DNA from 2 places in the Halomonas sp. NYA30 genome. Region 1 is predicted to be linked to the other one. Evidence: predicted binding sites of a transcription regulator. Region 1 holds the regulator's gene; the other holds the start of a gene.
The links. The regulator PhoB, encoded in region 1, activates phosphate uptake and scavenging genes when phosphate is short. The targets are predictions, from matches to a motif close to TGTCATANNNNTGTCANA.
Positions count from the first base shown of each region.

Region 1 (5,773 bases):
TCATTCCTTGAATCGACCTATATCCCTATCGGTGTGACACGCTTCTGCGTGGTTAACTCACACCTCAATCGTAATACATTCCTGCTTAATTGCAAACTTTTGTTACCAAACGTTTCCATCGCCTACGTCATGCGTCAAATCTTTAGCGGTATATTCTGCTTGAACACTAGTACGATGGGATTCTGCCTTAATAACATTAGGACGATCACCTTCGTCGTACATTAAATCAGATGGGGTAAAATCTGCTTGATCATGTGTGCGCTGTGATTGAGCCTGAATTGGTTCATCATTAACAGACAGATCTTGATTAGCTTTGATGGAAAAATTTGCGAATGCAACTGGGCTCGCCAGCAAACCGAATGCAAGTCCTACAACAGCTGATTTTTTAACAAGAACGTTAAACATAGTTAATTACTCCAAATGACTGCTTAATACCGCTGAAGTGAAGAAAGAAGGGCCTGCTGGCTTGCTTCTCTCTGCGGTGACCTCACTGCCCTGATAAAGCACATACAGTGCCAACTTCTACTAAATTTAATAAAATTAAACAAAAACAATTACTTATTTATTATTGTTTGCGCACAATATTAAGCCACTAAAAACAAAATCGCGCAAAATACATGTGCACAAATGACACATGCGCAAAATTGTCTGTGCCTTTATGGCACACTTATCCTCAAACGCTAATGTTAGAAATTACTTTTAAAGCTAACCTCATCGCGCCGGTCTACGTTATCGAGTAATAGACTACTCATGGATGAAAGGGGCGAGAATAGCTCCCGATATGCACTCAAAAAGGTAGGTAGGTAGGTAGGTAGGTAGGTAGGTAGGTAGGTAGGTAGGTAGGTAGGTAGGTAGGTAAAAATAGCGAAATGCCCACAAAAAGCAGGCAGAAAAAAATTAGACCCCGACTGGCGGGGTCCGATATCAGAATAGACTATAGGTAATAACTAACGTTAGCTTCCACTCCTTGTGCGGGACTCCAACCTTGGAATTAACCCTGACTAACGTTTGATTTCCTAGTGATTCATCCTTGAACCTGAAAAGCATCCTTGCCTTTATAACATCCTGTCAATCACCCTTTCATCCGTTGAAAGGACATTCTTTGATATCTAAATGATAATTAACAATTAGCTACCGCTGTTTTCTTCTACAAGCTCATCGTCGTCATACTCAGCATCATCTGAGTGACCGCTTGACTGAGGATCCATGTCGCTGGCTTCATCACCTTCGTCATGGGTTAAATCATTAGTCATGTCTTTGGTATTATGACCGTCTGAACTATCAGTGCCTTGGGGATCCATTGGTTGCTCTTCAGCTGTAATTCCCTGATTTTCATCAATAGCTGAATTTTCATCTGTTTGAGCAAATGCTAACGGGCTTGCCATCAAACCAAAAGATACACCTAAAATGCCAGCTTTCTTGAGTAAATCCTTGGACATCATATTCCACCTCCGATCGCTGTTTATTACCGCTTGGTTAAGAAAGAAGGGCTTATTATAAAAGCCAGCATTTCCTGCGGTCGTCTTCCTTATCTTTAACAATGCAGCGGGCATGCCAAAAACCAAAAAAATATAATTAATAGCATATAAATCAATGATTTATTTAAATACAACCAAACTCTAGCACTTTGTTAAAATAGAAATATCAAGCTTAAAAGCTGTGTAAAAATGGCACATGAGTAAACTCTTACCAACCTTACATGCCAATATTGCACACCTTTACAGGTATGGTGCGAGAGGTCGCTTACGGAGCCCTATACAAGACGTGAAGCGGGAAATGAGCAGCGAAAAAGCGCCCCTTTACCAGGGTGGGATTCAATCTGTAATTGCGCATCGTGGCGTAATAGTACGTGCTTAACGATCGCCAAGCCTAAGCCAGTGCCGCCAGTTGCGGTGCTACGGCCTTTATCGACACGGTAAAAACGTTCGGTTAGTCGGGGAATATGGACGGGATCAATGCCTTCACCATTGTCTTCCACATCAATACAGCCGCCGCCAGTCGCGCTAGCTTTCCAGCGTAAGGTGATGTGGCTACCTGCTGGCGTATAGCGAACGGCATTGAAGGCGAGGTTAGAGATGGCGCTACGAATCTCCTGTTCACTACCCAGCAGGCGTGCATCGCTTTCAAGCGCGACAGTAATGGTATGACGCTGATTCGACAGCGCCAGCGCATCATCACAAATGCTTTGTAGCAAAGGCCCTAGCGACAGCGGATGGTGATCTTTCCCACCCTGGTCGATTTCCAACCGGGAGAGCAGCAATAGATCATTGACCAGATTTTGCATTCGCTGCGTCTGTTCCTGCATCTGGTTGATGCTTTTACCCAAACGCGGAGGCAACTGGTCAGCAATATCGCTGTAGGTTTCCAGATAGCCGGAAAGGACGGTTAGCGGCGTGCGCAGCTCGTGAGAGACGTTGGCAACAAAGTCGCGCCGCATCTGTTCCAGGCGGTGCAAGCGCGTGATATCCCGAGCCATTACCAGCCGTTCATCGTCGCCGTACAGGGTAATTTGATACTGCAGGATTCGACGCTCATCAATCGGCGACGTCAGCGTTAGCGGCTCGCCATACTCTCGCGCGTTAAAGTAGCGGATGAAGCTTGGCTCACGCAGTAGGTTGGTAATGTGCTGACCACGATCATGGGCAGTTTGTAGCCCCAGCATGTTCGTTGCAGCGCTGTTCCACCACTCCAGATCACCGTGGCGGTCGAGCATGACCACACTGTCGCGCATCGCTTCAGACGACTCTTGAATACGGGCCAAGGTAGCGCGCAGCCGACTTTGCGTTATACGCTGGCTTTTCTGATAGCGGTATAAACGATCAAACAATTCACCCCACATACCGTGAGCGGCAGGAGGCTCATCGTGAGGATGTAGGGTTAGCCATAAATAAAGTTTGCGTAGCTGCCGCAAGTGATAAAACAGACATACTGCAAGCCCTGCCGCAAGCCCTAGCCCTGCTGAGCCCAATAACCAGCCTAAGCAAGTACCCAGTGTGGCCAGCCACGCTAGACGCCACAGTTCACGGCTCCATAGGCGCACATTTACACCCGTGCAGAGAAACGGTATCCGGTACCCCGAACCGTTTGAATCAGGTTTTGATGCACATCGCCCAGCGCTTTTCGTAAGCGGCGAATATGCACATCGACCGTACGCTCTTCGACATACACATTGCCACCCCATACTTGGTCAAGCAATTGGCTACGTGTGTAAGCGCGCTCTTGATGGGTCATAAAAAACTGCAGAAGACGATACTCGGTCGGTCCCATTTCCAACGCTTTGCCGTGAGCGCTTACCCGGTGGCTTACCGGATCAAGCAGCAGGCCATTAATCTCAATCGGATCTTCAACGCCACGCGGCGTCGCGCGGCGCAGCACTGCTTTTAACCGTGCCACCAATTCGCGGGGCGAAAAGGGCTTGGTGATATAGTCATCGGCACCGGCTTCAAGCCCTTGGATTTTATTATCCTCTTCGCCTTTAGCGGTGAGCATAATAATGGGGATCTCGGCGGTGGCTTCTTCGCGCTTCAACCGCCTAGCCAGTTCAATACCGCTAGTGCCGGGCATCATCCAGTCAAGCAGCAATAAATCAGGTTGGTGGTCAACCACCATGGCATGAGCATCCTGGGCGTTATCTGCTTCGAGCACACGGTAGTCAGCCATTTCCAGCGCTACCGCGATCATCTCGCGAATCGACGATTCATCATCGACAATCAGAACGGTTTTGGCGGTCATACCAGAGCCTCACGGTGTGCAAAAAAGCCAGTTCAAAGAAAACAGTTCAATGACATGTCAGTGACGATAACACCATGACTTGATGACAGTTACATGACAATGGCAGTTACTGACCCACCGCAGGCCACCAACTTAGCGCAATACCAGCAAAAAGCAGCAGCCCCGACCAGTGATTATTCAGAAACGCCTGGAAACAGGGATCTCGCTCCTGATAACGAATTAAGCGCTGTTGATGCAGGAAAGTCGCCGCCATTGCAGCGAGCCCTAGCCAAAAGAACCCACCTAACCCGACCCGCCAGCCTACCCATGCCAGCAACCCCAGGGTGGCTACCTGAAGTAGGCCGATTATCAGGCGATCCGCGTCGCCAAACAGCACGGCTGTCGATTTAATGCCAATTTTTAAATCATCGTCGCGATCGACCATGGCATATTGCGTGTCGTACGCCACCGTCCATAGCACGTTTGCACAGAAAAGCAGCCACGCTTCCAACGGCACATGGCCCAGCACGGCGCCAAAGGCCATTGGAATTGCCCATGAGAATGCCGCCCCCAGCACCACCTGGGGAAAGTGGGTATAACGCTTCATGAACGGGTAAATAACCGCCAGAAATACCCCACCCAGCGAGAGCAGAACCGTAAACCAATTAGTCAGTAACACCAGAATAAACGCTGCGGCCACCAAACCAATAAACAGCAATTGAGCCTCGGTTTCGCTGATTCGACCTGTGGCGAGCGGGCGATGCTTAGTACGTTTCACATGGCCATCGAAATGGCGATCAGCATAATCGTTCACCACGCAGCCAGCCGCGCGCATGACGTAAACACCGGCCACAAAAATCAGCAGCACATCACGGCCGGGTACCCCTTCAGCGGCAATCCACAGCGCCCAAAGCGTCGGCCACATCAACAGCCAAGTGCCAATGGGTCGATCCAAACGCATCAGCTGTATAAAATCTGCCACGCGAGCCCATCCCTTCGGCCGCAACAGTGAACGATCCATGCTTACCTCACGAAAAATAAGATGCAGGCGCTAGCCTAGCGCGATGGCAGATCAAGGTCATCCGCCATCGCACGCAAAAAATACTCCTGCACCAATAACGACAGCCCGCCGTGATAAAACACCGAGCGTCGGCCCCAGGTACAGTCACTTTCGATACCGTTCATACAAGCAAATAAGGGGGGATGGGAGGTGGCCTCAAGCGGCCCGCGAATTAAACCTGGCTGACGAAATAACCAACTGCCTAGCGAGCGCTCACCTAACCCTTCCAAACGCTGGCCCTTTAACTGCGTGAGCGGGGCGACGGAGCGCGCCACCACCCACGGTGTATTATCTAAACATAGCGCTACTTCACGCAGCCATGCGTAGCGTTTGGGAGCAATGCCCAACGCCCGTGCCTCATCCTCTCGCGGCCAGCCTACGCCCTGGCGTAGCAGTCGAACGCGAAACTGCTTTTCACCTCCTGCGACTATTAAACGGGCGGTTAATGAGTCGGTTGAGGCAACCCACTGCCACCAGGAAGTACTCATGGCAGGTCGCGCCGCACTAACAGGTCGCCAGCGCGAAAAGTGAGGAGTTTGCCGAAAAGCTGCAGGCGTCATCAAGTTCTCCAGGGCAATAAACGGGTCGGCTAGTGTAACATGCAGCACTAACAGGCTTTTGTTTCAGCGACTTTTTTGGTGTCTGCATGCCCCCCTCACAACCAGAGCTCTCTTCATCCCACGCTGCGCTGGTCATTATTGGCACGGGAATGGCCGGGATTGGCTTAGCCCGCGCACTGCGCCGTCTCGGTGATCAGCGGTCAATCACGTTGATTAGTGCTGACAGCGGTGACGATTACAGCAAACCGTTACTCTCCACCGGCTTCGCTAAAGGCCTAGCGCCCGACAAACTGGCCCAGCGAAACGCTGCCGAGCTGGGCGATGAGTTAAACGCACGCATCATTACCCACACCCCCGTGGCGGCACTAGATGTGGATAACCGGACACTTCTTCTCGACGTTGGACAAGTGCCCAACTATAAAAAACTAAGCTCTGAAAAACT
Region 1 is NZ_OZ334477.1:4,475,971-4,481,743, reverse strand. It holds gene ACWI0H_RS20795 (hypothetical protein) at 103-405, opposite strand; gene ACWI0H_RS20790 (hypothetical protein) at 1,128-1,442, opposite strand; gene phoR (phosphate regulon sensor histidine kinase PhoR) at 1,754-3,040, opposite strand; gene phoB (phosphate regulon transcriptional regulator PhoB) at 3,043-3,732, opposite strand; gene ubiA (4-hydroxybenzoate octaprenyltransferase) at 3,839-4,732, opposite strand; gene ACWI0H_RS20770 (chorismate--pyruvate lyase family protein) at 4,768-5,331, opposite strand; gene ACWI0H_RS20765 (NAD(P)/FAD-dependent oxidoreductase) at 5,418-5,773, shown strand, end outside.

Region 2 (5,773 bases), 1.4 Mb from region 1:
CTTGAGTATTTTTACCGTGAACAGCGTAAGCGTACTGGATTTCTGATGGAGGGCGATGAGCCTGCTGGCGGCAAGTGGAATTTTGACCATGACAATCGCCAGCCCATCAAGTCAGCGCTTGAGTTTCCTGAGCTGCCACAACACCGTCAGGACAAGCTGACCCAAGACGCTCTGGCCGATGCCGAACGCCACTTTAGTGATCATATGGGCACACTGACGAACTTTAACCTTCCGGTGACCCGGAAGCAGGCATTAGTGGATCTGAAGCACTTTATGCAGCATGGATTGGCTCAGTTTGGCCGCTATCAGGATGCGATTAGCGATTCCGCGCCCTATTTGTATCACTCACGGCTTTCAGCCGCGATGAACATCGGCCTGCTGTCGCCCCATGAGGTTTGCGAAGCCGCGGAGCAGTGTTATTACGCAGGGGATGCCCCGATTAATGCGGTTGAAGGATTTATCCGTCAAATTCTTGGCTGGCGCGAGTATGTACGTGGGCTCTACTGGACACAGATGCCCAGTTATAAAAGCGCCAACCAACTCGGCTTTACGCGCGAACTGCCGAATTTTTATTGGGACGCGAATACCGATATGCGCTGCCTGCAGCGCGCTATTCAGATGACCATCGACAATAGCTACGCTCACCATATTCAACGACTCATGGTCACTGGCAACTTTGCCCTCCTCTGTGGCGTCAAACCGGAAGCTCTGTGCGATTGGTACTTAGCGGTTTATGCCGATGCCAGCGAGTGGGTAGAGCTACCCAATACCTTGGGCATGGTACTCCATGCCGATGGTGGCTTAATGGGCTCCAAGCCTTACTGCGCCTCGGGTAAATATATCGACAAAATGTCGGATCACTGCCAGCACTGCCGCTACTCGCCAAAGCAGGTCACCGGACCTAACGCCTGCCCTTTCAACAGCCTTTACTGGCATTTCCTTGAAACTAATGCGGAGCGATTAAATAAAAATCCGCGCATGAAATTAATCTACGGCTCCCTTGGGCGCATGAACGATGAGAAGCGTGAGGCTATTCGCCAGCAGGCCGAACACTTTTAGCACAACTGGAAACATCGCCGGGCTACGGGCAAACCTGCCACACCGCTGGCTATGCAATATCCACAACCGAACGCCAATAAGGAATAACGATGAGCCGCTACTCACCACTGAAGGCATCGCCCCCTGTCACACTGTTTCATGACGGCCACTGCCCTTTTTGTCAGCAAGAAGTCGCATGGCTTAAAAAGCATCGTCACCAGGAACTCATCGCACTGGTAGATATCCAGGCCAGTGACTTTAACGCTCAGGCGTACGGGCAGGAATTTAATGCGATGATGGGCCAACTACATCTAAAAGATAGCCAAGGAGAGTGGTATATCGGGATGGATGCCAGCCGTGCCCTTTATGCAGTGTTGGGCTACCGGCGGCTGGTAAAGATTTCATGCTTACCGGGTGTACGCGGCGTGATGAATGCCGGTTACCGTTATTTTGCCCGTCGTCGAATACGAATCGGGCGGTGGTGGGAAAAGCGTAAAGCTAAGGGTTAACGATTTATACGTGAAGCGTTTGGGTTAGCGCGTAAACTTAAAATACTAACGGCATACGCGATGTAAGCGGCTCGCTGTAATGAGCGTCACGACCAATTACTTCATCGTGCGGCACGTGCTGTACTAAGTAAGCGCGGTGAATGCCAGCCCGTTTGAGTTCCATATAGGCATCATCCAGCGAGCGAAATAGCATTGGCTTAGAACGCTGCATCAGCATATGGCGCTCGCCTTCAACATCTTCCAGCTCAACCTGATAAAAACGGCTACCCGAATGGGTAATCACGCGAATTTCAAAGTTGTCGTGGCTGGCGACAAACTGCTTAAGATCCTTCAGTTCCATGGTTCCCTCCTGTTATTTGTCTATGTCATCAAGTATGCCATCAGATATGGCATCAGGGCACAGCATGACTGCACCCTATGACGTTTCTGTTGCCCTGTTGTTGCAGTGTTGTGACGTCCATTAAAAGATAGACTCACAATAGTGGGTTATTCAACAACTGATTTCTTAACCACTAATTTTCAACTGCATTCGAGGGCAATAGCGCAAGAGAGTTCCTGACCGAAGCGTCAAGAAGTCGTTATTTTACTGGTATTCAGAAGGGTCGATGGCTTTGCCAAGTGAATTACGGTCAATCCAGTTGCCGCCTTTGGTCTCTTTGTAGCGAAACACGACCTTATCCCCCACCTTAACGGGCAGCTCTCCATCTTCGGTTTGATAGCTATACTTTTCTCCCTCCACGACCAAATGGTAGCGATAAAGGTCTGGCATACCTAGCCACTCTTTGAAAGGCCCTTCACGCTCCAGTGCTTCAAGCTCACCGCGACCTTCTAGCTTAGGAAGACGCTGCCGATTACCGCGTCGAAATCCACCTGCCATTTGCTACTCCCGTTTATTTGCATATCGTGGGTGGGGCATTATACGAGCTCGCTCCCCATCCTCAAGTGACTCATCACAAAGCTATCTTTACTAGCCGGTCTTCACAAACCAGTCTTAAAAACCAGGCTTAAAAAAACCTAGTCGCCGAATGCTTGACCGTAGCTATCCGGGGCCAAATCTTCAAAGCGAGTATATTTACCGATAAACGCCATGTGAACGGTGCCGATCGGGCCGTTACGCTGCTTACCAATAATTAACTCCGCGATACCTTGGTTATCAGGGTTATCTGGATTATAGACTTCATCGCGATAAACGAAGGCAATCACGTCCGCGTCCTGCTCAATGGCGCCCGACTCACGCAAATCCGACATAACAGGACGCTTGTTGGGACGCTGCTCCAACGAACGGTTCAACTGGGAAAGTGCCACTACTGGACAATTAAACTCTTTCGCCAAGCCCTTCAATGAGCGCGAAATCTCGGAAATTTCACCGGTGCGGTTTTCGCTAAAGCCGGGGATCTGCATTAATTGAAGGTAATCGATCATCACCAGTGCAATATTGCCATGCTCACGCACCACCCGGCGCAACCGTGAGCGCATCTCATTAGGCGATAAGGCCGCGGTATCATCAATAAACAGCTGTTTGTCTTTGAGCAGGTTGACGGCGGAGGTTAAGCGCGGCCAATCCTCATCTTCCAACTGCCCGGTACGTACACGGGTTTGGTCAATTCTACCCAGCGATGACAGCATCCTCAGCATCAGGGACTCGGCGGGCATCTCCATAGAGAACACCATGACCGGCTTGTCGCTGGAAATAACCGCATGCTCAACTAGGTTCATCGCGAAGGTGGTTTTACCCATGGAGGGTCGACCTGCAATCACCACCATATCCGATGGCTGAAGACCAGTGGTCATCTCGTCCAGGTCACGGAAACCGGTGGAAAGCCCGGTCATCTCACCTTTCAGGTTAAACAGCTCATCAATGCGATCAACGGCCTTGGTCAATAGATCACTCATGCCGATAGGACCGCCAGTCTTAGGACGCTCCTCGGCAATCTGGAACACTAACCTTTCAGCTTCATTGAGCAATTCATCCGCTGGGCGCCCTTGAGGGGAAAAAGCGCTATCAGCGATTTGGTTAGCTGCACGGATCAATTTACGCAGCGTTGCCCGCTCACGCACGATATCAGCGTAGGCGCGAATATTACTGGCAGAGGGCGTGTTACGTGCAAGCTCGGCCAAAAAGGCCAGACCACCGACCGTATCCAAATGATCACGCGCTTCTAACGCCTCGGATAGCGTCACCACGTCCAATGGCTGACCTGACTCAGCCAGATGAATCATCACATTGAACACTAAACGGTGCTCATAGCGGTAGAAATCATCAGCCACCAAGCGCTCTGAGATGTTATCCCAGGCTTGGTTATCCAGCATTAGCCCGCCTAATACCGACTGCTCCGCCTCCAGAGAGTGCGGCGGCAGTTTTAGCGCTGCCGTTTCTTTATCAGCAGAAGGCTGGTCCTGCATAGCGAGCTCCTTTAAACACTACAGCGTAGCCGATGAAGAGGGGTATCTTAGCCGGAGCGAAAGCGTTCGACCACTGGCATCACACCCATCTAGACATTGTCTGAAAACGCCTAACCGTCATAGCCCAGGCAGGTTTATGACAATATCCAGTACGACCACCGAAAAACACAGGCACCAGAAATAACAAAAGGCGCGGGGGTACCCGCGCCTTTTGAGGCGTACGTGCTAGCACAGTGAGCGTCTAAGTAATTACTTAGTTACTCTGCAACTACCACTACGCGTACAACCGCATCCACTTCAGCGTGCAAGTGAATAGCGATGTCGTATTCGCCAGTTTGACGAATCGGACCCGTCGGCATGCGCACTTCGCTCTTGGCAACATCTATGCCAGCAGAGGAAATGGCGTCAGCCAGGTCACGCGGACCAATAGAACCAAACAGCTTGCCTTCGTCGCCTGCTTTGGAAACCAAAGACAGTTCGATGTCGTTCAACTGCTCAGCGCGCGCTTCGGCTTCTGCCTTGCGCTCAGCGGCTTGCGCTTCGAGCTCAGCACGCTGTGCTTCAAACGCTTCGATGTTGTCTTTGGTGGCCGGTACGGCTAAGCCGTAAGGCACCAAGTAGTTACGACCATAACCAGGCTTAACGGTGACTTTGTCACCCAGGCCGCCCAGCTTACCAATGTTGTCGAGCAGAATGACTTCCATCTCGTAAACCTCTTGTCAGTTGCTGCGGGCAAGGCGTGCGCGAACGTTCGCGAATGTATCAATCAGCCCCAACAGCAGCACAATGAGAATCGTGGGCCAGGTCGTGATCAGCAGCACATAAAATGCTACCAGCCACAGCCCGTTCATCCCCTTTATTCCAATAAACCCATGCACTAACGCAACGCCAGCTACCAACAGCGGAATCCAACCAAGCATCGCCAGCGCGTGTGCGCCCAGCAGCATACCTATCACTCCAATGACGACCAATACGGCCAGCTCCTTGGGTGTTAAGCGTAATGCATGAAACTCTTCGCGAAAGCCACCTGGGTTATACAACCCAGCTTGCCAGCTACGCGCAAGCGCTAAACACACTATTGCTGCCAACAGTACGACGAGCCCGGTAACCCCACCCACCACTAGCGCGGCGATGGTTTGGGTATCGTAGCCCTGATTGGCGAATTCCGTGAGCATGCGGTCCACTTCTTCTGAACCTTCCCGCAACTGCTCAAGCATTAACTCTGTGCCGCCTGGTGGGCTGAAGATGCCAAGTTGAACCATGACAGCGGCGACCAAGGTCCCCACAATCAACGTTTCACCCCAACGCATCCTCTCGCGCAGGATAACAGCCATCAGCGTTACCAGCAGTATGCTAGCAAGCGGAATGACGTCTCCCTGTGCCCACCACCAGCCAGCCGGCAGTGCTGCAGCGACAATGACTGGCAGCGCAGGTGCAAAACCTTTGCGTAGAGTCACCAACGCTGCGATGGCTGCCCCTAACCAGAACAGCCAAGGCACTAGCGTTGCCAGGGCCGCCCCGCCTGCAGCGTAAGGCGTGCCCCGCATCAGCCATCGGGCTAGTGCCAGCATCACGTTAAACGCTTACTGGTGGCTATCGGAGTAGGGCAGCAGTGCCAGATAACGCGAGCGCTTGATAGCAGTCGCCAACTGACGCTGATAGCGTGCTTTGGTGCCGGTAATACGGCTTGGAACGATCTTGCCGGTTTCGGTGATGTAAGCCTTCAGCGTGTCCAGATCTTTGTAATCGATCTGCTTGATGCCTTCAGCGGTGAAGCGGCAAAACTTACGGCGACGGAAAAAACGTGCCATGGACTAGCTCCT
Region 2 is NZ_OZ334477.1:3,074,655-3,080,427, forward strand. It holds partial or broken gene ACWI0H_RS14320 (cryptochrome/photolyase family protein) at 1-1,139, shown strand, start outside; gene ACWI0H_RS14325 (thiol-disulfide oxidoreductase DCC family protein) at 1,149-1,547, shown strand; gene ACWI0H_RS14330 (DUF6482 family protein) at 1,585-1,887, opposite strand; gene ACWI0H_RS14335 (hypothetical protein) at 2,131-2,424, opposite strand; gene dnaB (replicative DNA helicase) at 2,562-3,950, opposite strand; gene rplI (50S ribosomal protein L9) at 4,208-4,654, opposite strand; gene ACWI0H_RS14350 (hypothetical protein) at 4,670-5,521, opposite strand; gene rpsR (30S ribosomal protein S18) at 5,534-5,761, opposite strand.
Region 2: ACWI0H_RS14330 (DUF6482 family protein) is a predicted target of PhoB. The motif match lies at 1,986-2,003, and genes of this name have one in related genera.